DNA from 4 places in the Trinickia sp. Z7 genome. Region 2 is predicted to be linked to each of the others. Evidence: predicted binding sites of a transcription regulator. Region 2 holds the regulator's gene; each other region holds the start of a gene.
What was found. The regulator FNR, encoded in region 2, switches genes on or off when oxygen is low (the NO sensors DNR and NnrR bind a similar motif). The targets are predictions, from matches to a motif close to TTGATNNNNATCAA.
Positions count from the first base shown of each region.

Region 1 (5,187 bases), on a different contig from region 2:
GGAATGAATCGGTTGCGCCTCGGAGTATAGGGATTGGCGAATCGTCTGTACGCGGCCACGGGGTAACAGTGTGTAAAGTCTGTTGCCGGGCAAAGGCGCTATCATCGCCGCCCGAATGGAACCTAGCGGCAACGAAACGTGGACCGGATATAAATGGGGCGCGCGCATACCGAAAGTGATATCGGTGATGCAATTCGCGATCGACGTGCCATCCCGGTATCGAGCCTCGCGTATGTGCCGAACGCTGGCCCCCGCGACGTTTCAACCCTTGCAGTCCTTCACTTCGATTGCAGAAATGCCGTAACAGCTTTTGCTTCTTCTTTCCCGAGCGTATGAGCCACGGCCGACATCACGGGGGCATTCGCCCGCGTACCGTTTTGAAAAACCTCGATTTGGCGCATCAAGTACTCGGCATGCTGGCCCGCAAGCCGGGGAAATTGTCCGTTTCCTTGTCCCTGCGCGCCATGACACGAGGCGCACGCCGGCACGCCTTTCTCGGAAAGACCTTGTTCGAAGATCTTCTGGCCTTCTGCCACTAGCGCCGCGTCGCCGGCGCCGCCAGCCGTCGGCGTTTGTTGGGCATAGTAATCGGCCAACGAAGCAATGGTCGCATCGTCCAGTTGTGATGCGATCGCCCACATGTACGAGCGTGCGTCGGACTCCGAGCGCTGATGTTGCCCGAATCCCTTCAACTGCGCGACGAGATAGTCTCGCGTCTGGCCATTGAGCTTCGGAAACATGGGCGACTGACTGTCTCCATGCACGCCGTGGCATGCCACGCACAATTGAGAGGCCAAGCGCGCGCCGTCCTGCGCCGAGGCGCGAGGCGTGCCAAGAGCAAGGACGATAGCGACGACCGGTAACGCGGCCGATGCGCTGAGTCGAGCGGAATAACGCGACAGTCGTTTCATATGCCGGCCCACTTTTTCATTTGATTCGATTTCCGATGCTCGCGCTCTAGAACATGATCCAGGCCAGCAAATACAACGTATTGTTGTCGCTGGCGTTGCGACCGTTGCCGTCATAGTTGTAGCGCGCCCCGTTGAACCTCAGGAACCACGTGTACTGCACCGCGATCTTGACTTGCGGTATCGGTAAGTAATCCGCTTCGAGGATGACGCCGTTGGAGTTAGGGGTTCCATTCGCACTGCCGGTTACGGGCGCCGGTCCATATAGACCGGGGTCCGTGCTTCCCGTCGTTTGAAAGTAGGCGAGTGTGGCGCCGTACTTTCGCTGATAGTAGTACGACGCTTTCGCTTTGAAGGTATTGAGCGTATCGGACGCGTTCGTCGGCGTTGGCCCCGCACCGATTCCTCCGCTCGCAAAACTTGCATCCCAGCTCTGCTTTTCGTGAATCCAGGTGGCTTGCGCGGTGATCGAATGCGTGTACGTCAAGTATTGGTACTGGGTGTCGAAAGCGATATCCGTGAAGCGATCGGTCGGCGAAACGGGGATCGTGTTGTCGGGATACTTGTCGGCAATGAGGCCGTATGTGCCGAACATGATCGAGTGCGGTCCCCATTCGGCGTTGTAGGCAAGCCGCCAGTACGGGTTGTTGCCGGACAGGCGCGCCACGCCGCCGGGGCTCGTGATGTCCTGCCCCGTGCGCAAGAACGAGAACATCTTGTCCGCGGTTCGATACAAGCCGACCTCCGCGTAAATGCTGCGTTGCCAGAACACATAGGCCGTGGCGCCGGCCACTTGCTGCGCGAGTCCGCCGTCGATGAGCGTGCTGGCCATCGGCGTGAGCGAGACGCTGCTCGACGCGTAGGGGTAACCGAAGGCCGGCGTGCTGTTCCAGACATCCGACACGGTCGGGTTATTGTTGAGTGTCATGCCGTAGATAAAGTCGATGTCACCCTGCGTGAAATGGCCGGCCGCGCGGATATCGGTGTTGTCGATGCCGCTGTGGTGCGCAATACCGTCATAGGTCCATTGCGCGAAGGCGCCGACTGGCCCGGCGATCCGGCCTGCATAGAAGATGCTGGCCTGCTGTAGCGCCACCCCGCCGTTGCGTACGAAGTCGTAGTCGTTGTTATCGATCGTGCGCGTATTCGTTTGAGAGAACTGCAACATCGCGGCGAGGGGAATCGTTTTATTGTTGGTCAGCGTATAGCCAGTCAACTTGAAAAACCTGCCGAACGGGGTGAGTTCGGGAAAACTCACGTGGCAGGCCACGCATGCGAGGCCGGTTTGGCGGGCGAATGCAGGCACCGCCTGCGCCGCGCGACCGATTAGACATAGCGCCACGGCCATGAGAAACATCGCGCACCGAGCGCGAATGACGCGTTTGCCCCAGGCATTCATGGCGCCTCCCCCAAATATCTTTCGTCGTTTATAGGACAAATCGGACGAACCAAGTGGCTTTCTCGCGTGCTTTCGTTCGAATCGACACGTAACGCTCGATTGCGCCTCCCTTTGCACATACCGTAATGCTCGGTCGTCCGACGGTTCTTGACATGGCTCAAGGTGTCCATTGCTTGCGGGTTTACCGCTAGCGATTGGAATCGGCGTCGTTCTGCGACAATACCGGCCCCTCGTCTTCGATTCCAACCGCACACACGAAATGGCATCGCATAGCGCACACCATGCCCTGGGTTGGGCTGCCGGCATGACGGCGGCCGCAACCGTCACCGCAGCCGGAGCGGCCGGACCTTGGCACGTCGGCGCGTTGATGGCGTTTATGGCCGGCGTGGCAGGAGGCACGGCGCCCGACTGGCTCGAAATCGCGTGGTGGTCTCGCGCGCGGCGGCTATGGATCGCACATCGAACGGCGACGCATTGGGGAATCGGTTGGGCGGCCGCGCTGATCTTCGCCTACCACTCGCTTGGCCGCATCCATCCGTTTGCCGCCGCGCTGTTCGGTTTCGCATGCGGCGGTCTCACGCATCTGCTGGCGGATTGGCCCAACCCGCTCGGCGTGCCATGGATCTGGCGACGTCATTCGCTGAACCTATGGAACAGCGGGCGCTGCGATTTGATCGTCGTGGCCTTGGGGTGGGCGGGGGCGGCCTGGGTTGCACGACCGCTATGGGTTCCGTACGTCGCGCCCCTGATGCGTGGGTTGCATCCGCTCGTGCGCTGAGCTTCGCAGTGACCTGACGATCACGCCCCTAACGCCTGCGTACCGACATCGACACTCGACAGTTCGACGATCTCCTCGGTGATTTGCTCTTGCCGCAACCGGCGATATTCCATCGTCAACTGCATGGCCGTTTCGTCGATATTGCGCCGGGCGGCCATCATCGTGCGCATGCGCGCTTCGCTTTCCGCAGCGAACGACAAGACGATGGCTTCGCCCACCTGCGTGTACACGTATTCCTCCGCCAGCCTTTCGAGCAACACGCGCGCAGGCAGGGTGACCATGGGCGGCAGGCGGCGATGCGCCGGCTCGAAGCGCCCGAAATCGAAAGGCAGCAGCGATGTCGTCGCGATCGATGCGCCTTCCACGGGGTGCGGCGCGCCATGCACGAGCGTAACGCGGGAGACGCCGCCGTCTTGCAAGCGGCCATACAACGCGTGCACGATGCGCCCGGCAAGTTCGGGCACGGCATCCACATGCAGCGCCATTTCGGCAGACCAACTCGCCCGATAGCCGAATTCCTCTGCCACCAACTGGGCGCGATCGCCGACGATGAAATATTCGATGTCGCCCATTGAGGGGCGATGCGCCGCTTGCATCACCCGGTGGTTGTACGTACCGACGAAGCCTTGCTCCGTGCCGATCACGATCAGAATCTGCACGTCGCGCGATCGAGCCGGCGTCGATAGGTCCGAGGGAAAGGATGTCGCCAAGGTCATCGCGTCCGCAATTGCTGCCGCGATTTGAGCGGCGCATGCGCGGATACCCGGCAGACGTGCAAGCGCCTCGCGTGTGCGGGCAGCGGCGATGCCGCGCATCGCCGTGACGACCGATGCCAGTTCGCCGGCCGTATCCAGGCGCGCTTGCACCACGCCAAGTTCGTTGCTCATGGACTGCTCCGACCTTGCGGGCTTTGCTCGCTCGGTGGCCTCTGCGAATTTGTCGAGCTTGTCGGACTCGGCGGGCTTGGCGGGCTTTGCTCATCGCGAGGCACGAGATCCCGCACGATGCCGATCAGCATCTCACGGTCATCCGGCTGTACTTGCGCACCGTGTTGCAGCGCCGGGCCGAGCTTCGCCGCGATGCCGATGGCGTCCAGGCGCGCGGGAAGCGCCTCGCGCACTTGCGCAACGGCCGCGTTCGAGCACGTGTCGAACACGCCCTCGGCCAGCGCAAGCAGCAGGGCGATTTCCCCGATCGGGCGCAGCGGCGAGAACCTCGGTTGAGCGATCAGCGCACGGATGCGTTCGCCGCGCGCGATCTGTGCCTTCAGCCGCGCGTCGCTCAAGCCGCCGAAGCGCGTGAACATTTCGAGTTCGAGGAACTGCGCGTAGTCGAGCCGCAAACGCCCGGAAGCGGCGCGCAACGCCGGAAGCTGTGCCTTGCCGCCCACGCGGCTCACACTGAGCCCGACGTCGATCGCGGGGCGCTGGTTCGCCGCGAACAAGCGCGCATCGAGCACGATCTGTCCGTCCGTGATCGAGATCAGATTGGTCGGGATGTAAGCGGCCAGATTTCCCGCGTCGGTCTCCGCGATCGGGATCGCGGTGAGCGAGCCGCCGCCTCGCTCCGAACAGAGCTTCGCCGCACGTTCGAGCAACCGAGCGTGCAAGTAGAAGATATCGCCGGGGTAGGCTTCCCGTCCGGGCGGTGCGCGCGTGAGCAGCGACAACTCGCGATGCGTGGCGGCATGTTTGGACAGATCGTCGATCACGACGAGCGCATGCCCGCCGCGGTCTCGGAAATACTCGGCAATGCTGAAAGCCGCGAACGGCGCGATCCATTGAAGACCAGGCGGATCGGATGCGGACGCAACGACGAAAACACAACGCTCGGGGGCGCCGTGCTTGCGGACCGCATCGATCACGCGCTCGACCGCCGTCGCCCGTTGGCCGATGGCGACATAGACGCAAGTCACGTCGGAATGTTTTTGATTGACGATCGCATCGATGGCAATCGAGGTCTTTCCCGTCGCGCGATCGCCGATGATCAGTTCGCGTTGCCCGCGGCCGATGGCGAACAATGCGTCGATCAACAGAATGCCGGTTTCGATCGGCTCGGATACCAGCTCGCGTTCGATGATCGCCGGCGCGGGGCGCTCGATC
Region 1 covers NZ_JAUEQW010000008.1:141,512-146,698, reverse strand. The annotation lists gene QQS38_RS15855 (c-type cytochrome) at 279-911, opposite strand; gene QQS38_RS15850 (cytochrome C) at 958-2,307, opposite strand; gene QQS38_RS15845 (metal-dependent hydrolase) at 2,567-3,085, shown strand; gene QQS38_RS15840 (F0F1 ATP synthase subunit gamma) at 3,106-3,972, opposite strand; gene QQS38_RS15835 (F0F1 ATP synthase subunit alpha) at 3,969-5,187, opposite strand, start outside.
Region 1: QQS38_RS15850 (cytochrome C) is a predicted target of FNR. The motif match lies at 2,455-2,468, and genes of this name have one in related genera.

Region 2 (5,187 bases):
TCGCGATCGATCCAGACGATCGCGTAGGCGCAGGGATTGATCTCGTCGAACGTACTGAGATGGATGGTGATGCGCATCGTCATGTCCTCCTCTTACTGCGTTCGGTTCGGGTTCCGGTGCTCGGTGGCCGGGCATCCCCGGGCAAGGGATAGGCCGAGCTGCGTTGCCTCGCTGTTACGCTTTACGAACGATGATCGCCCGATGTGCATGCCCGCGCCTTGCGCTGGGTCAAGATGAGGCGGCCTGATTGCGCTCAAATGGACGAGGAACGCGATTCGTGGGTAGACGAATATGCGGCGCGCATGCGGCAGGAACGCAAGGAGAAGAGCGATATGCGAGCGATGGTGTACGACGGGCGTTCGCCCGTGCTGCAATTGCGCGATTTGGCCGAGCCGCAGGCCGGGCCCGGCCAGCTTTTGATCGAGGTGCATGCCTGCGGCGTTTGCCGCACCGATCTGCATGTGGTCGATGGCGAATTGACCCGGCCGAAGACGCCGCTCGTGCCCGGGCATGAGATCGTGGGCGCGGTGGCCGCGCTCGGCGATGGCGTGAAAACGTTCGCCGTGGGCGATCGGGTAGGCGTGCCCTGGCTAGGCCATACATGCGGCCATTGCCCGTATTGCGGGCGGGGAAAGGAAAATTTGTGCGACGCGCCGCAGTTCACGGGATATACGATCGATGGCGGCTATGCCGAACGCACGGTCGCCGACAGCCGTTATTGTTTTCATTTGCCGGCGCGCTATACCGACGTCCAGGCGGCGCCGCTCCTGTGCGCCGGGTTGATCGGCTACCGGGCGTTGTCGATGGCCGGGGATGCGCATCGGATCGGCCTCTACGGCTTCGGCGCGGCCGCGCACATCGTCGCGCAGGTGGCGCGGCATCAGGGGCGGGAAGTCTATGCGTTCACGCGCGCAGGCGATACGGCGGCGCAAACGCTCGCAAGGCGCCTGGGCGCGCATTGGGCCGGCTCCAGCGCCGAGCCGGCTCCGGCGCCGCTCGACGCCGCGCTCATTTTCGCGCCCGTCGGCGCCTTGGTGCCGGCGGCATTACGAGCAGTGGTCAAAGGCGGGGTGGTCGTCTGCGGCGGGATTCATATGAGCGATATCCCGTCCTTCCCCTACGACGATTTGTGGGGCGAGCGCCGGATCGTCTCGGTGGCCAATCTCACGCGCGAGGACGGCCATGCGTTCATGCGGCTCGCCGCGGATATCCCGCTCGAGATCGAAACCACGGTCTATCCGCTGGCCGAAGCGAACCGGGCGTTGGCCGATCTTCGGGAAGGGCGGCTCTCGGGCGCCGCGGTGCTCGATGTCCGCGCGTAACGCGCGTTTCCGGGAGGCGTCCAGGGTGCGGTAAGCGCGCCTTTACACTCGGTTCAGCGCCTCGAGGTTGACGATGCGGATTTGCTTGCCGTGCGTCTGCAAGAGCCCGTCGCGTTGGAACTTCGAGAACATGCGGCTCACGGTTTCGAGCTTCATGCCGAGGAAGTTGCCCAGCTCTTCGCGCGTCATGCGCAGGTTGAATTCGGCTGCGGAATAACCCCGCGCCTTCATTCGATTCGACACATTGAGCAGGAAGGAGGCGACCCGCTGCTCGGCGCTCATCGTGCCGAGCAACATCATCAGCGACGATTCGCGCACGATTTCGCCGCTCATCATGCGCAGCACTTGCTGCTGAAGCGGGCGCGATTCGGCGCACATCGCTTCGAGCGGCGCATACGGAATGATGCAGACGCTGCCGTCTTCCAGGGCGATCGCGTCGCTGCTGTGCGACTCGGTGCCGAGGCCGTCGAGACCCAACACTTCGCCGGCCAAATGAAAGCCGGTGACTTGCTCGCGACCGTCTCGATGCATGACGACCGTTTTAAAAGAGCCGGCGCGAATGGCATAAATGCTCTGGAACGGATCGTTCGCACGGTAGAGCGTGTCCCCGCGCTTGATATGGCGCGTGGCGCTGACGATCGAATCGAAGCGCACGAGTTCCTCGGCATCCAACGTGCACGGCACGCAAGCCGAGCGCATCGAACAGGTGGCGCAGTGCTGCGCGGGGCGTGCGGCCTTGATGGAGCGTGGGGCAGCGCAGGCGCGCGCCGCGCATGCCGGGGCGCTTGCCGTAGCAGGTACCGCGACGCCGTCGGCGAAAACTGCTTCGTTCAGCATACGACCTCCGTCGAAAGGGACGCATCGCCAAGTGGCGCGCGCTGGTTCCTGATTCACCATCCCAGTATCGGCGGTAAGGTGTTTGAAAAAAATCGGCGCTGTATGAAACTGCGGTAAGTGTTGACGAAGCGTCGTAAGGATTTTCCTACAGGCGTTCGAGGAGAAATGGGAAAGCCGGGCCCGCCCACCCGGGGACCGGCGCGATCGATTGCGCGAGAAGGGCCGATGGTTGCGCGCACAATCATTCGCGCGACTCGCCGCCCGCTGGGGTATTACTCGCCCAAAACCGCCGCAATACCGGATGAATCGCCTGATGCCACCGCGGCCCGGTGAACAGGTCGTAGTGATCGCAGTCGTCAATGGTCAGACGCATGCGCTTTTCGTCGGGCACGCCCGTGCAGAGTGCGTGCGCCGCATGGGTCTGACCGGCGCCGGTGATGTCGTCGCGATCGCCCTCCACGGTGCAAAGCGCCGTCGCATGCAGCGCCGCGGGTCTCACGTGCCTCGCACCGACCGACCATGTGCCGCGCGCCAAGCGCTGCTCCTGAAAGACGATGCGCAGCGTGTCGAGGAAGTAGTCCTCGTCCATGTCCAGCACGGCGCAATACTCGTTGAGCGAGCGCAGCGCCGAGGCGATGGCTTGCGGGCCGCCCGACAGCCGGCTCGTCCAATAGCGCGATTCGAGGGCCAACTGTCGATGCGGATGCGCCGCGACGATCGCGGCGTGCTGGAGATATCCGGGGTAGATGCGGCGTCCGACGCCCGCGTACCCGTTCGGAACGGTATCGATGAGCGTGCGGCGGAACCATTCGATGTCGTGGGTGGTTGCGAGCCGGTCGATCATCGTTGGGCTCAGGCGCGAGTCGATCGGCCCGCCCATGAGCGTGACGGACAGCGGGGCCCGATGCTCCCCTGAACCGGCGACGAGCGCCGACGCCGCAAGCGCGGGCGGCGCGGCTTGGCAAACCGCCATCACGTGGACGCCCCGGTTCGCAAGAAGGCGTAAGAAGCGTTCGACGGTGAGCGCGTAATCGTCGAGGCCGAATTTACCTTGCGCGAGCGGCACGTCGCGTGCGTTGGCCCAATCGGTGACGAACACATCGGCGTCTTCGAGCACCGTTTCGACCGTCTCGCGCAGCATCACGGCGTGATGTCCGGCAAGCGGCGTCACGAGCAGGACGCAGGCGCGCGCGCGCGGCTCGGCCGCGTGTGCGGTTGTGTCGGCACGGCGGCCGCGGGCCGGCTCGGCGGCGTTTGCATGCGCCGCTCGTTCACGCGTGGTGCGTCGTTGGTGCGGATCATGCGCGGGCGAGGGGGCGCCTTCTCGCTCGAATGCGCGCAGCGCGCAAAAAGGCGTGCGATCGACGACCGTCTCGCTCACCGAAACGGTCTGGCCGCCGATCTGCACCGATGCGATCCCGAACGGCGGCGGTTCCGGCGTCGCCTGCAATAGACGGTAGAGCCAATCGCAGCCGGGCGGCCCGACGCGCGCGAGCCGCGCCGCGTCTTCGTTCTGCGCGGCCGGGTGCGCATTGCCGGTAACCGCCGCGAAGCCGCCCCAGGGTGCGGCGACGAGCGAGGCCCATGCGTCGACCGAGCGCATCAGCGCGCGTTGCGATTCGAGCCACTGATAGAACATGGTCGCCTCCGCCGGTGGGCCGCACCGTGTGCGGCGTCCGGCGCTACTGCGCCGCCGAAGCGCCGGATCGAGAAGGGCGCCGCCCCGCGGCGACGCTCGAGCGGCGCAAGCTCGCCGCGTGAGCTATTGTGCGGACGCTCGAAGGCCGCTGGCAACCCCGCCGTTCGACGCGGCCGAGGCGGCCCGATGGCACGGCGTTCGGTCTAAATTGCCGTTGACCATCGCACCTGTTGTACTATTGTGCGTTTTTGTCCAACGTAACCAGTCACGCATGCTCGATTTCTTTCGCAACCACAAGCGCCTGATGATGCTCATGCTCGTCCTCGTCATCGTGCCGGGGCTGGGTTTCGTCGGTATTCAAGGCTTTCGCAACTTCTTCGACGAAAGCGCGAACGTCGCGAGCGTGAACGGGCACAAGATCACCCGTGCCGAATTCGACAGCGCCATGCGCCAGCAGCTCGACCAGGCGCGCCAGTTTCTCGGCGCGCAGTTCGATGCGAAGGTGCTCGATACGCCCGCGCGCCGCAGTGAATTGCTCGACAACCTGATTCAGCAACGCGCCTTGGCCGACGAAGCGCAGCGCGAGCATCTCACGGCCTCGGACGACGCCGTGCGCCGCGCACTGCTCTCCGATCCCGTCATCTCGTCGCTGCGCAAGCCGGACGGCTCGATCGACATCGATCGCTACAAGCAACTGCTCGCGATGCAAGGCATGACGCCGGAGCAGTACGACGAGCGCGTGCGCTACGGGTTGGCCTTGCAGCAAATTCCGGAAAGCATCGAAGCGAGCGCGTTCACGCCGAAGTCGCTCGCCGAGCACGTCGCGCAGCTTGCGCAAGCGCAGCGCACGGTGCAAGCGCTCGTGCTCCATGCGAGCGATTACGCATCGAAGGTGCAGCCCACCGATGCGCAGCTCTCGGCCTACTACGACGCGCATCGCGCCGATTTCGCGACGCCTGCCACGGCGAAAATCGATTACCTCGTCTTGTCGCCCGCGACGCTCGCCGCCGCGGTCTCGCCGAGCGAGGCCGATGCGAAGAAGTATTACGACGAAAACATCGCGCATTACACGACACCGCGCGAGGTGCGCGTGAGCCAAATTCTGATCGCTTCGCCCAAATCGGCAAGCCCGGCCGACGACGCCAAGGCGAAGGCCAAAGCCGAGTCGGTGCTGGCCGAGGTCAAGGCGCACCCGGATCAGTTCGCGCAGATCGCTGAAAAACAATCGCAAGATCCGGGGTCCGCGGCAAAGGGCGGCGACCTGGGCTGGTCCACGAGCGGCGTCCTGACCGGCGAAAAGGCGTTCGATACGGCGGCAATGGCGTTGAACAAGGACGAAGTGGGCAATGTCGTGCATTCGGCGTTCGGCTATCACATCGTCAAAGCCAC
Region 2 covers NZ_JAUEQW010000001.1:111,774-116,960, reverse strand. The annotation lists gene QQS38_RS00515 (DUF3564 family protein) at 1-83, opposite strand, end outside; gene QQS38_RS00510 (zinc-dependent alcohol dehydrogenase family protein) at 333-1,322, shown strand; gene fnr (fumarate/nitrate reduction transcriptional regulator Fnr) at 1,365-2,159, opposite strand; gene phaZ (polyhydroxyalkanoate depolymerase) at 2,401-3,798, opposite strand; gene QQS38_RS00495 (SurA N-terminal domain-containing protein) at 4,070-5,187, shown strand, end outside.

Region 3 (5,187 bases), on a different contig from region 2:
GGGCCATCGGCGCGTTGGCGGGCCGGCCGTCGAGCGCGGTCACGGTCGGGATTCTGTTGCTTGCGGGCGGTGTTTGGTCGGCGATCAGCGGCATGCTCTACAAGATCATTCCCTTCTTGCTGTGGTACCACATGCAAGCGTCGATCGACGTGCGCTCGTCGATCGTGCCGAAAGTCAAAGCAGTGCTGCCCGACACCCATGCCCGTGCGCAGTATTGGGCGCATTTGATCGCGCTCGTGCTGTTGCTCGCTGCCGGCGCATCGCCCGCGTGGCTGGCACGCCCCGCCGCATTGGCGTTCGTCGCCTCGAACCTATGGCTCGGGGCGAACATGGCGGGCGCGTTGCGGGTTTATGTGCGGGTCGTGCGCAAGCTCGCTTCAGTACGCGCAAGCAGCCTCGAGCTTTGACGGATCGGGGATCAAGATTTCACGGCCGCGAATGGTGACGAGCCCGCGCGTGCCGAGTTCATGCAGGATGCGCGAGAAATGTTCCGGCGTGAGATTCAAGCGCGAAGCGACCATTTTCTTGCCCGCCTCCAGCAGCACGCGCCGCCCCGGCTCCTCACAGCCCGCCTCCGGCTCGCCTTTTTGCGCGAGTAGATAGCTGATCACGCGGTGGGTGCCCGTGCGCAGCGAATAGGCCTCGACGTCGCGCATCAGCGCGTGCAGGCGAGCGCTCATACCGGCCAGCATCTTGCAAGCGAAGTCGGGGTCGGTGCGCAAGCCGTCGACGATGGCCGCCTTGGTTACGTGCAGCAGCAAGGAATCGCTGAGCGCCTGCGCCGATACGAAATAGGGTTTCCCGAGAAACATCAATGCTTCGCCGAAGCTGTCGCCGGGGCTGACGAGCCGCACCACTTTTTCTTCGCCGAGGGGCGAAGTCACACTGAGCTTGATCTGCCCGTAGACGACCGCGTGCAGGCCCGTGCAGGGGTCGCCGCAATGGAACACCATCTCTTTTCGCGCAACCTGTTGCTGCGTCGTGCCGAGCGCGACACGATCGAGCTCGGCGTCCGAGAGCTCGTTGAACAGCGGCATTCGGGCGAGAAAGTCCTGAACGCGAATCTTCCCTTTTTGCATCGATCGCCCCCATCCGCTAAGAGTCATATCAGCTTCGAATAGGACGCGGCGCTGGGTCGCCCCAGGTACTTGTCGAACGTCATCGCCACGGCGCGCACGAACAGCCGCCCTTTGGGCAAGACTCGAATCGAACCTTCGTCGACGGCAACGAGCTGCGCTTGCTCGAACGGCGCCAGCGCCGCGAGCTCCGCCTCGAAGTAGCGTCCGAAGTCGATGCCGTGCCGAGCTTCGACGTCACCGAACACGAGCGGCATGCTGCACATCAGCGTCATGACGACTTCACGGCGCAAGAGGTCGTCGGCGCTCAGCGTCATGCCGCGCTCGACCGGAAGGCGCCCTTCGTCCAGCCGCTCGTAATAGGTCTTCACCGACCGCGTCGATTGACAGTAGGACCGCCCGATCTTACCGATGGCCGAGACGCCGAAGCCGACCAGGTCGCATTCGGCCTGTGTCGTGTAGCCCTGGAAGTTGCGATGCAGGCTGTTCTCGCGCAGCGCACGGCTCAATTCGTCGTCCGGCTTGGCGAAATGATCGAGACCGATGTAGACATAGCCCGCGTCGAGCAGCCTGCGCGTCGCTCGCATGAAGATGCGCAGCCGGTCCTCGGCGAGCGGCAGCTCGCGCGCGTCGATGAGGCGCTGCGCCTTGAAGCGCGAGGGCAGGTGCGCGTAGTTGTAGAGCGCGATGCGATCGGGGGCGAGGCGCACCACTTCGTCGAGCGTGCGCTCGAAGCTAGCGACCGATTGTCGCGGCAAGCCGTAAATCAAATCCATGTTGATGGATTGAAAGCCGGCGTCGCGGCTCGCGCCCAATGCACGCTCGACCATGTCGAGCGGCTGAATGCGGTTCACGGCCTGCTGCACGGCCGGATCGAAATCTTGCACGCCGAAGCTCGTGCGATTGAAGCCCAGCGCGGCAAGCTCGGCCAATGTCGTCGGCTTCACCGTTCGCGGGTCGATCTCGACGCCCAACTCGGCTTCGGGCACGAAGTCGAAATGCTTGCGCAGCCCTTCGAGCAACGTACCGAGTTCGGCCATGCTGAAAAAGGTCGGCGTGCCGCCGCCCAAATGCAATTGGGAGGTGCGCCGATCGTCGCCGAGTTCGGGCGCGACCATCGCGATTTCGCGCAACAGGTAGCCGAGGTATTCGGTGGCCCGCCCGTGCTCGCGCGTAATGACTTTGTTGCAGGCGCAGAAATAACAGAGCGATTCGCAGAACGGCAAATGGGCGTAGACCGAGAGCCGGGGCTTCACCGCCGCGCCGGCGCGCTCCGCGAGATGACCGCGATAGGCGGCCTCGTCGAAGCCGGGCACGAAGCGATCGGCGGTCGGGTAAGACGTATAGCGCGGCCCCGCGTTGTCGAAGCGCCGGATCAGCGCCTCCGATATCTCGATGTCGGCGAAACGATCAAGGTCCGCTTTCGGCGTGGTAGACGAGGTGTCGCGGCATTGCGCCGTTTCTGCTGACATATTCCTTCCCATGAACGTGCGTGGCCGGCAACGGGGCCGGCTGCGATCATTATCGAACCCACGATCCATAAAAACTTGATGTATGTCAGCAATGTTTCGTTCGGAGGCTCGCTCCCGGTGTCCATCTTGCCTAGTCACACGGTCCGCGGTGCGCATAAAAGATATACAATGCATCTACTTTATAGGTGGCGTATGCGACTCACGGATTTCACCGATTACAGTCTGCGCGTGCTCATGTATGCAGCCGTGCGCTCGGACGAACTCGTCACGATTGCCGAAATTTCCGAGGCGCTCGGGATCGCGCGCGGGCATCTCGTCAAGATCGTGCATGCGCTCGGCCGCGCCGGTTATCTGAGCACGACGCGCGGCCGCACGGGCGGCTTGAAGCTGGGGCGACCGGCCTCGCGCATCACGGTTGGCGACGTGGTGCGGACGATGGAGGCCGACTTTCGGATGGTGGAGTGCTTCGATACCGAGGGCAACGCTTGCGTGATCACCGCGGCATGCGGGCTGCGCGGCGTGCTCGGCAGCGCACTGCGCGCGTACTTCGAAGTGCTGGACAAGTTCACGCTGGCCGATATCGCAGCGGAGCAGGGCAAGCTATTGCGGCTGCTGGGGCTCAATGCCACCGAGCAGCCGCTCGTGCGCATGGCGCGCAAGTAGCGCGTGCCGCGTTCAGTCAGAACGCGTTGACAGGAATCTTCAGATAACGCACGCCGTTCGATTCGGGCGGCGGCATGTCGCCGGCCCGGATGTTGACTTGGACCGCCGGCAGGATCAGCACCGGCATCGAGAGCGTGCGGTCCCGTTCCGTCCGCATTTGGACGAAGGCCTCTTCCGAGACCCCATCGTGCAAATGCACGTTCGCACGGCGCTCTTGCTCGACGCTCGTCTCGCAGCGTGCTTCACGCGAAGGCGGGGGATAGTCGTGGCACATGAACAGGCGCGTTTGCGGCGGCAGGGCGAGTAGCTTTTGCACCGAGCGGTAGAGCGCATGCGCGTCGCCGCCGGGGAAATCGCAGCGCGCCGAGCCCACGTCCGGCATGAACAGCGTGTCGCCCACGAACACCGCATCGCCGATTTGGTAGGCCATGTCGGCAGGCGTGTGGCCAGGCACGTGCAGCGCGCGCCCGGTCAACTCACCGAAAGCGAAAGTCTCGTCCGCGGCGAACAGATGGTCGAATTGCGTCCCATCCGCTGGCACGTCGCCTCCCAGATTGAACACGCGCTTGAACGCGCCCTGAACCGTGCGTATCTGCTCGCCGATCGCCGTCTTGCCGCCCAGCTCGCGTTTCAGGTATTGGGCCGCCGAAAGGTGATCGGCATGGGCATGGGTCTCGAGCAGCCACTGCACCTGCAGGCGATGCTCACGCACGAACGCAATGACGCGGTCGGCCGATGCGGTACTCGTGCGGCCCGACTTCGGGTCGTAGTCGAGGACCGAATCGATGACGGCCGCCGGCGTGCCGTCGCCGGCATGAACGACGTACGTGAACGTCGAGGTCGCACAATCGAAAAATGGCGCTACTTGGGGACGCATCGTCAATCCCTTCCAAAAGTGGAGTTGCCAAACAATATATCAATTAATATAATGTCTCTCAACATATTGTTGAACTTGCACCTACCGCGTCATATGGAAAGCCAGCTTACGCCGCAAACGTTGGACCACCTACGCCACTCGGCCACGAAGTGTTGTGCGCTACTCAAAGCCATGGCGCATGAGGACCGGCTGCTATTGCTGTGCCAGCTCACCGAGGGCGAGCAAAACGTCGGCGAGCTCGAAGCGCGTGTCGGCCTGCATCAGCCCAGCCTGTCGCAACACTTGGGCGTGTTGCGCGAAGAAGGGCTCGTCGCTGCAAGGCGAGAGGGCAAGTACATCTATTACAGCCTCGCCAGCGAGGAAGTCATCGCCATCATGCAAACTTTGGCCGAGCTCTTTTGCGGCAAGACCGAAGGGGCCAAGGCATGATCGTCGATATGTCGCATTTCGCCCCTGTCGCGGCCGTCACGGGCGGGCTGCTCATCGGCGCCGCGTCGGGTTTGTACATGCTGCTCAACGGCCGCATCGCCGGTATCAGCGGCATGATCGGCCGCCTGCTGGAACGGCGAACGCTCGAGCGCGCTTCTGCGCTCGCCTTTCTGCTCGGGCTCGTTGCCGCTCCGTGGCTGTGGCGGTTGGCTGCGCCGCTGCCCGCGGCCACCATCGAAGCCTCGCCATCCATGTTGGTGGCCGCCGGTTTGCTCGTCGGTTTCGGCACGCGCCACGGCTCGGGTTGCACGAGCGGCCACGGCGTATGCGGCATTTCCCGCGGCTCGGCCCGTTCGATCGCCGCCACGCTCTCGTTCCTATCGTTAGGATTCCTAACCGTCTTTCTGCTTCGTCACGCTTGATATGCTCGCTCTGTCCGGTTTCGCCGCAGGTCTCCTGTTCGGCTTAGGCCTCATCGTATCCAACATGGCCAACCCCGAGAAGGTGCTCGGCTTTCTCGACCTGGCCGGCCGCTGGGACCCCTCGCTCGCGTTCGTCATGGGCGGCGCCGTCGCGATCGGCGCCTTTGTCTTCGCGCTCACCCGCCGCGCCAGCTACAGCTTGCTCGGCGCCCCGGTCTCGTGGCCCACGGCGACGCGCATCGATCGCG
Region 3 covers NZ_JAUEQW010000003.1:11,158-16,344, reverse strand. The annotation lists gene QQS38_RS06505 (hypothetical protein) at 1-407, shown strand, start outside; gene QQS38_RS06500 (Crp/Fnr family transcriptional regulator) at 378-1,079, opposite strand; gene hemN (oxygen-independent coproporphyrinogen III oxidase) at 1,103-2,548, opposite strand; gene QQS38_RS06490 (Rrf2 family transcriptional regulator) at 2,741-3,211, shown strand; gene QQS38_RS06485 (MBL fold metallo-hydrolase) at 3,228-4,088, opposite strand; gene QQS38_RS06480 (ArsR/SmtB family transcription factor) at 4,182-4,517, shown strand; gene QQS38_RS06475 (YeeE/YedE family protein) at 4,514-4,939, shown strand; gene QQS38_RS06470 (DUF6691 family protein) at 4,941-5,187, shown strand, end outside.
Region 3: hemN (oxygen-independent coproporphyrinogen III oxidase) is a predicted target of FNR. The motif match lies at 2,624-2,637, and genes of this name have one in related genera.

Region 4 (5,187 bases), on a different contig from region 2:
TCACGCCTGAGCAGGCGCAATGCCCTTGGCGTATCGATTCGCAATTGATCGGCCAGCCGAACCGCGCCGATCATCTCGCCGTCCACGGCGACGAATACGGCGGCCCCGCCTTCGTAGCCGATGTCTCGCAGCAGGTCTTCACTCCAGGGCACGCTTGCGGCGAGCGACGAGACGTAGGCGAAACTGCCTATCGCGACGTTCGCGCCGTCGACTTGCCCGCGTAATCCCGCACCCGCGGTTTCCTCGACGGCGCAAGGCGCCGATAGGGCGATGTTGCGCTCGCGCGCCGCAATCGTCAGTGCTTCGGAAATCACGTGGCCGGACGCTTGCGCCAGCGACGCGGCGAAGCGCAGCACGGCATCGGGCTGGATGTGCGTTGCACAGTGTATCGAGGCGAGCCGCGCCCGTCCGCCCGTGAGCGTCCCGGTTTTGTCGAAGAAGAGGATGCTCGCTTGCGCGAGCCGCTCCAACGCGCCGCCCCCCTTGACCAGAATGCCGCGTTTGGCGCAATTCGATATGCCGGAAACGATCGCCACCGGCACACCGAGAATCAGCGGGCACGGCGTGGCGACGACGAGCACCGCGAGCGCGCGTGCAAGCTCACTCGTTGCCCACCAACTGCCGCCGGCCAGCATCAACGAGAGCAAGACGAAGAATGCCCCGTAGCGATCGGCGAGCCGCGCCGACGGACTACGCTCGCGCTGCGCCGCTTCAACCATGCGCACGATGCCGGCGTAGGTGCTGTCTTCTGCACGCGCGCCGGCCACCATTTCGAACGGACTACCGGCATTGACGACGCCGCTACGCACCGACTGCCCCGCCAGCCGCCCCACGATCGCCGATTCGCCGGTCAACATCGACTCGTCCAATTGCGCGGCGCCCGTGAGTGCGCCGTCCACCGGGGCGCACTCGCCGCTTCGTACGAGCAAGCGGTCGCCGGGGCGAACGGCATCCAGTGCGACCGCTTGCCATTGCCCCCCCTCCAAGCGCATGGCAACCCGCGGTGCGCGACTCAGCAACGCGGTCATTTCGCGCCTCGCGCGGCGCTGAGCGTATTGCTCGAGCGCTCGCCCGCTCGCAACCATCAATGCGATCACTGCTGCGGCGAGCGTCTCGCCCAGCGCAAGCGCCAGGCCGATGGCCAGCCACGCGAGGATATCCACGCCCGCTTGGCGTTTGAACACGGCCTTTCCGATGGAGATCGTCAGCGCGAGCAAGACCGGCAGCGCTCCGGCAAGCCAAATAGCGTGTCCGAGCGCTCCCATGCCGAACGCGACGCACACGCCCCCGGTCAAGAGCGTGAGCGCCGAGCCGAGTAAAAGCATGAAATCGACGGAAAGAGGAAGGCGCGGCATGGCAACCGAAAAGAAGAAACAAGAACCAAGAAACGTTGCGTGCCGTCGATGCTACGCCGCGAGTCCCCACGTGCATTGACCTGCCGCAAACGCATGACCTTGACGTTCGTCAAAGGGCAAATGCCGCGCGCCCAACACAATCCTCGATATCGGGACCGAATCCCGCCCGCAAGGAGCAAAACATGAACGCCCCCGCCTCTACCCATCAAGGCCCGCGCCTACCCACGAAGATTCTCATTGCGGTCGATCCTTCCGCTGCCTCGCAACGCGCCGTCGCCTATGCGCGCAACATGGTCGCGCCAGGCGCTCAGGTGCGGCTGGTCAGCATCGCCGAAGACCCGCGCACGCTCGTGCCGCTAGGCACGCTCGCCAGCGCCTCGCTCGACGCGGCGCGCGATGAGCTACTGCGCGACGCCGAGCGCGCGCTTGCCCAAGCCAAGGACGCGTTCGCCGGACGAGATGTCCAGGTCGACACCGAGGAAGTCGACCTTGCAAAGCACGGCGGCAACGTGGTCCACGCGCTGCTCGAGGCCGCGCAAGCATCGGGAGCGGAACTCATCGTGGTGGGCGCCCGGCAACACCACGGCGTTCTGCGCTGGATCGAAGGGGGCGTCTCGGCGCCGCTGGCGCGACTCGCCGACTCCCCGATCCTGATCGTGCCGGCCGCCTATGCCGGCGAGGTCGATCGCGCACCGCAACGCATCGTCTTCGCCGTGGACGGCAGCCCGCATGCCACCCAGGCATTGCATTACGGCGCCCGCTTCGCCGCGCCCGATGCCTCGCTTCTCGCCTTGTATGTCATCGATCGCGCGGTGCGTCTGAGCGATCTCGTGCCCATCGATGTACTCGAGGACGCTTTCATCGAACAAGGAACGAAAGCGCTTTCCGACGCGAAGTCGACGCTGGCCGAAGCCTCCGTCAACACGGGTACGCGCCTCGCCAAAACCGCCCACACGCAGGACGATGTGGCCCAGACGATCGTGCGCGAAGCCGACGCCTGGAACGCGGAACTCATCGTCATGGGCACGCATGGGAGACGCGGCATCGCACGGTGGCTGCTCGGCAGCGTTGCCGAGCGGGTCGCTCGCCTTGCCAGCGTGCCGCTGCTGCTCGTTCACGGCAGCCAAACCTAAGGCGCGGCGTTGGCGGCCCAGTCCTGACCCAGCCGGTTCTCACGCGTCTTCGAAGCTGCGCCGCTGGGTACGAAACTTGCATTGCTCTCGCGCCGAAACCAAACCGCCGAGAGTGATATGCCGAGCATTACGTCGATTGCCGAAGGGCTTCCTTTTCCCTTGGGGGCAAGCTGGGACGGCGCGGGGGTGAACTTCGCGCTGTTCTCTGCGAATGCGACCAAAGTCGAGTTGTGCCTGTTCGACGAAGCGGGCCAGCGTGAGCTCGAACGCATCGAATTACCCGAATATACCGACGAAGTCTGGCACGTCTACGTGCCGGGTCTCGCCCCGGGCGCCGTTTACGGCTACCGCGTGCATGGCCCGTACGAGCCCGAAGCCGGCCATCGCTTCAATCCGAACAAACTACTGCTCGATCCCTATGCGAAAGCGCACGTCGGCGCTTTGAAGTGGGACCATGCCGTATTCGGCTACACGATCGGCGCGGACGGTGACGATCTGACATTCGACGAGCGCGACAGCGCCCCGTTCGTGCCCAAGTGCGTCGTGGTCGATCAAACCTTCTCTTGGACGCACCCGATGCGCGTGCGCGTGCCGTGGGACCGCGCCATCATCTACGAACTGCATGTGCGCGGCTACACGAAGCGCCACCCGGGCATCGCACAACGGCTGCGCGGCACCTTCGAAGGCCTGGCGCAGAAGGAAGTGGTGGACTACATCAAGCGCTTAGGCGTTACCACGGTCGAATTGATGCCGATTCATTCGTTCGTCAACGACAGCTATCTGCTCGACAAAGGACTCACGAACTACTGGGGATACAACACGATCGGTTTCTTCGCCGCCGATCCCCGTTTCTTCGCGCGCAACGCGGATACGATTCGCGAGTTCAAAGAGATGATCGACCGCTATCACGACGCAGGGCTCGAAGTCATTCTCGATGTGGTGTACAACCATACCGCCGAAGGCAACGAGCGCGGCCCGACGCTGTCGTTTCGCGGCATCGACAACGCGTCGTATTACCGGCTGCTGCCAGACCAGCCGCGCTATTACATCAACGATACGGGCACGGGCAACACCCTGAATCTGTCCCACCCCCGCGTGCTGCAAATGGTCACCGACAGCTTGCGCTACTGGGTGGGGGAAATGAACGTCGACGGCTTTCGCTTCGATCTCGCGACGATTCTCGCGCGCGAACCATACGGTTTCGACGAAGGCGGGAGCTTCCTGCATAGCTGCCGGCAAGATCCCGTCCTGTCGAGCGTCAAGCTCATCGGCGAACCATGGGACTGCGGCCCAGGCGGATATCAGGTCGGCGGTTTCCCGCCGGGGTGGGCCGAATGGAACGATCGATTCCGCGACACCGTGCGCGCCTTCTGGAAGAGCGACGAGGGGGTCGCGGCGGAGCTGGCGAGCCGGATCACCGGCTCGGGCGACAAGTTCAACCGCCGCGGGCGACGCCCGTGGGCCAGCGTGAACTTCGTGACGGCGCACGACGGCTTTACGCTGAACGATTTGGTTTCGTATAACGAGAAGCACAATGAAGCGAACGGCGAAGACAACAACGACGGCCATGCCGACAACAAGTCGTGGAACTGCGGCGCCGAGGGGCCGACCGACGATCTGCAAATCAAAGCTTTGCGCGAACGGCAGAAACGTAACCTGCTGGCCACGCTGCTCTTTTCCCAAGGCACGCCGATGATCGTCGCCGGCGACGAGTTCGGCCGCACGCAACGCGGCAACAACAATGCCTATTGTCAGGACAACGAAATAAGTTGGGTCGACTGGGCCGGGATCGACGACGATGGGCACGCGTTGACCGACTTCGTCATCAAGCTGACGATGCTGCGTCATACGCTGCCGGTCCTGCGCCGCAATCGCTTTTTGACCGGCCAATTCGACGAGCGTCAGCAGCTATGCGAAGTGCGCTGGTTGAGTCCGGCCGGCACCGACCTCGCGCAGGAGCAATGGAACGATCCGTCGATGCGATGCTTCGGCGTCTTGCTCGACGGCCGCGCGCAGACGAGCGGCATCCACAAGCCGGCTTCCGACGCCACCTTGCTCATCGTGATGAACGCCCATCATGACGTCGTCGACTTCAAGCTGCCCGACATCGCAGGCAGCGATCAATGGAGTTGCCTCATCGATACGAACGTACCCGTGCGCGACGAATTGCCCGATTTCGAATCGGGCGACGTGTACCAAGTGACCGGGCGTTCGCTGCTTCTTTTTGCACTGCACGCCAAAGGCCGAACACAGCGCATTTTCGCCAGCCTTGGCAAGAAATTGACCGAAGACGCAGACCCGAAGTAGGGCCGGGCCGAGCGGCGCGGGGCCAATAACGCCCTCGCGCCGCTCGCATCTCGGTACGCCTATCTCCGCCGTATCAGTGATACAGCAGCGCAATCAAGATGATGATCGGAATCGGTACACCGAGCAGGTAAAGCAGGATCGAGCGCATACGTCCTCCTGGTTCGTTTGTGGGATTGGATTGGATTGGATTGGATTGGATCGAATCGAATGTATCCGCACCGTCGCGGCGTCGTTTCGAGCTCGGTCAGATATCGCGCAAGCGTCCGCCGAGCACCGCCATGAAGCACGCCGCGAACGCGCCCATCAGCAGCGACACGAATAGCCACAACGACGCGGAGATGGCCGAGCGGCGCGCGATATCCGCGGCGGCTTTCGCCGCGCTGTCCATCGCC
Region 4 covers NZ_JAUEQW010000008.1:7,683-12,869, forward strand. The annotation lists gene QQS38_RS15250 (heavy metal translocating P-type ATPase) at 1-1,355, opposite strand, end outside; gene QQS38_RS15255 (universal stress protein) at 1,538-2,488, shown strand; gene glgX (glycogen debranching protein GlgX) at 2,606-4,795, shown strand; gene QQS38_RS15265 (hypothetical protein) at 5,040-5,187, opposite strand, start outside.
Region 4: QQS38_RS15255 (universal stress protein) is a predicted target of FNR. The motif match lies at 1,455-1,468, and genes of this name have one in related genera.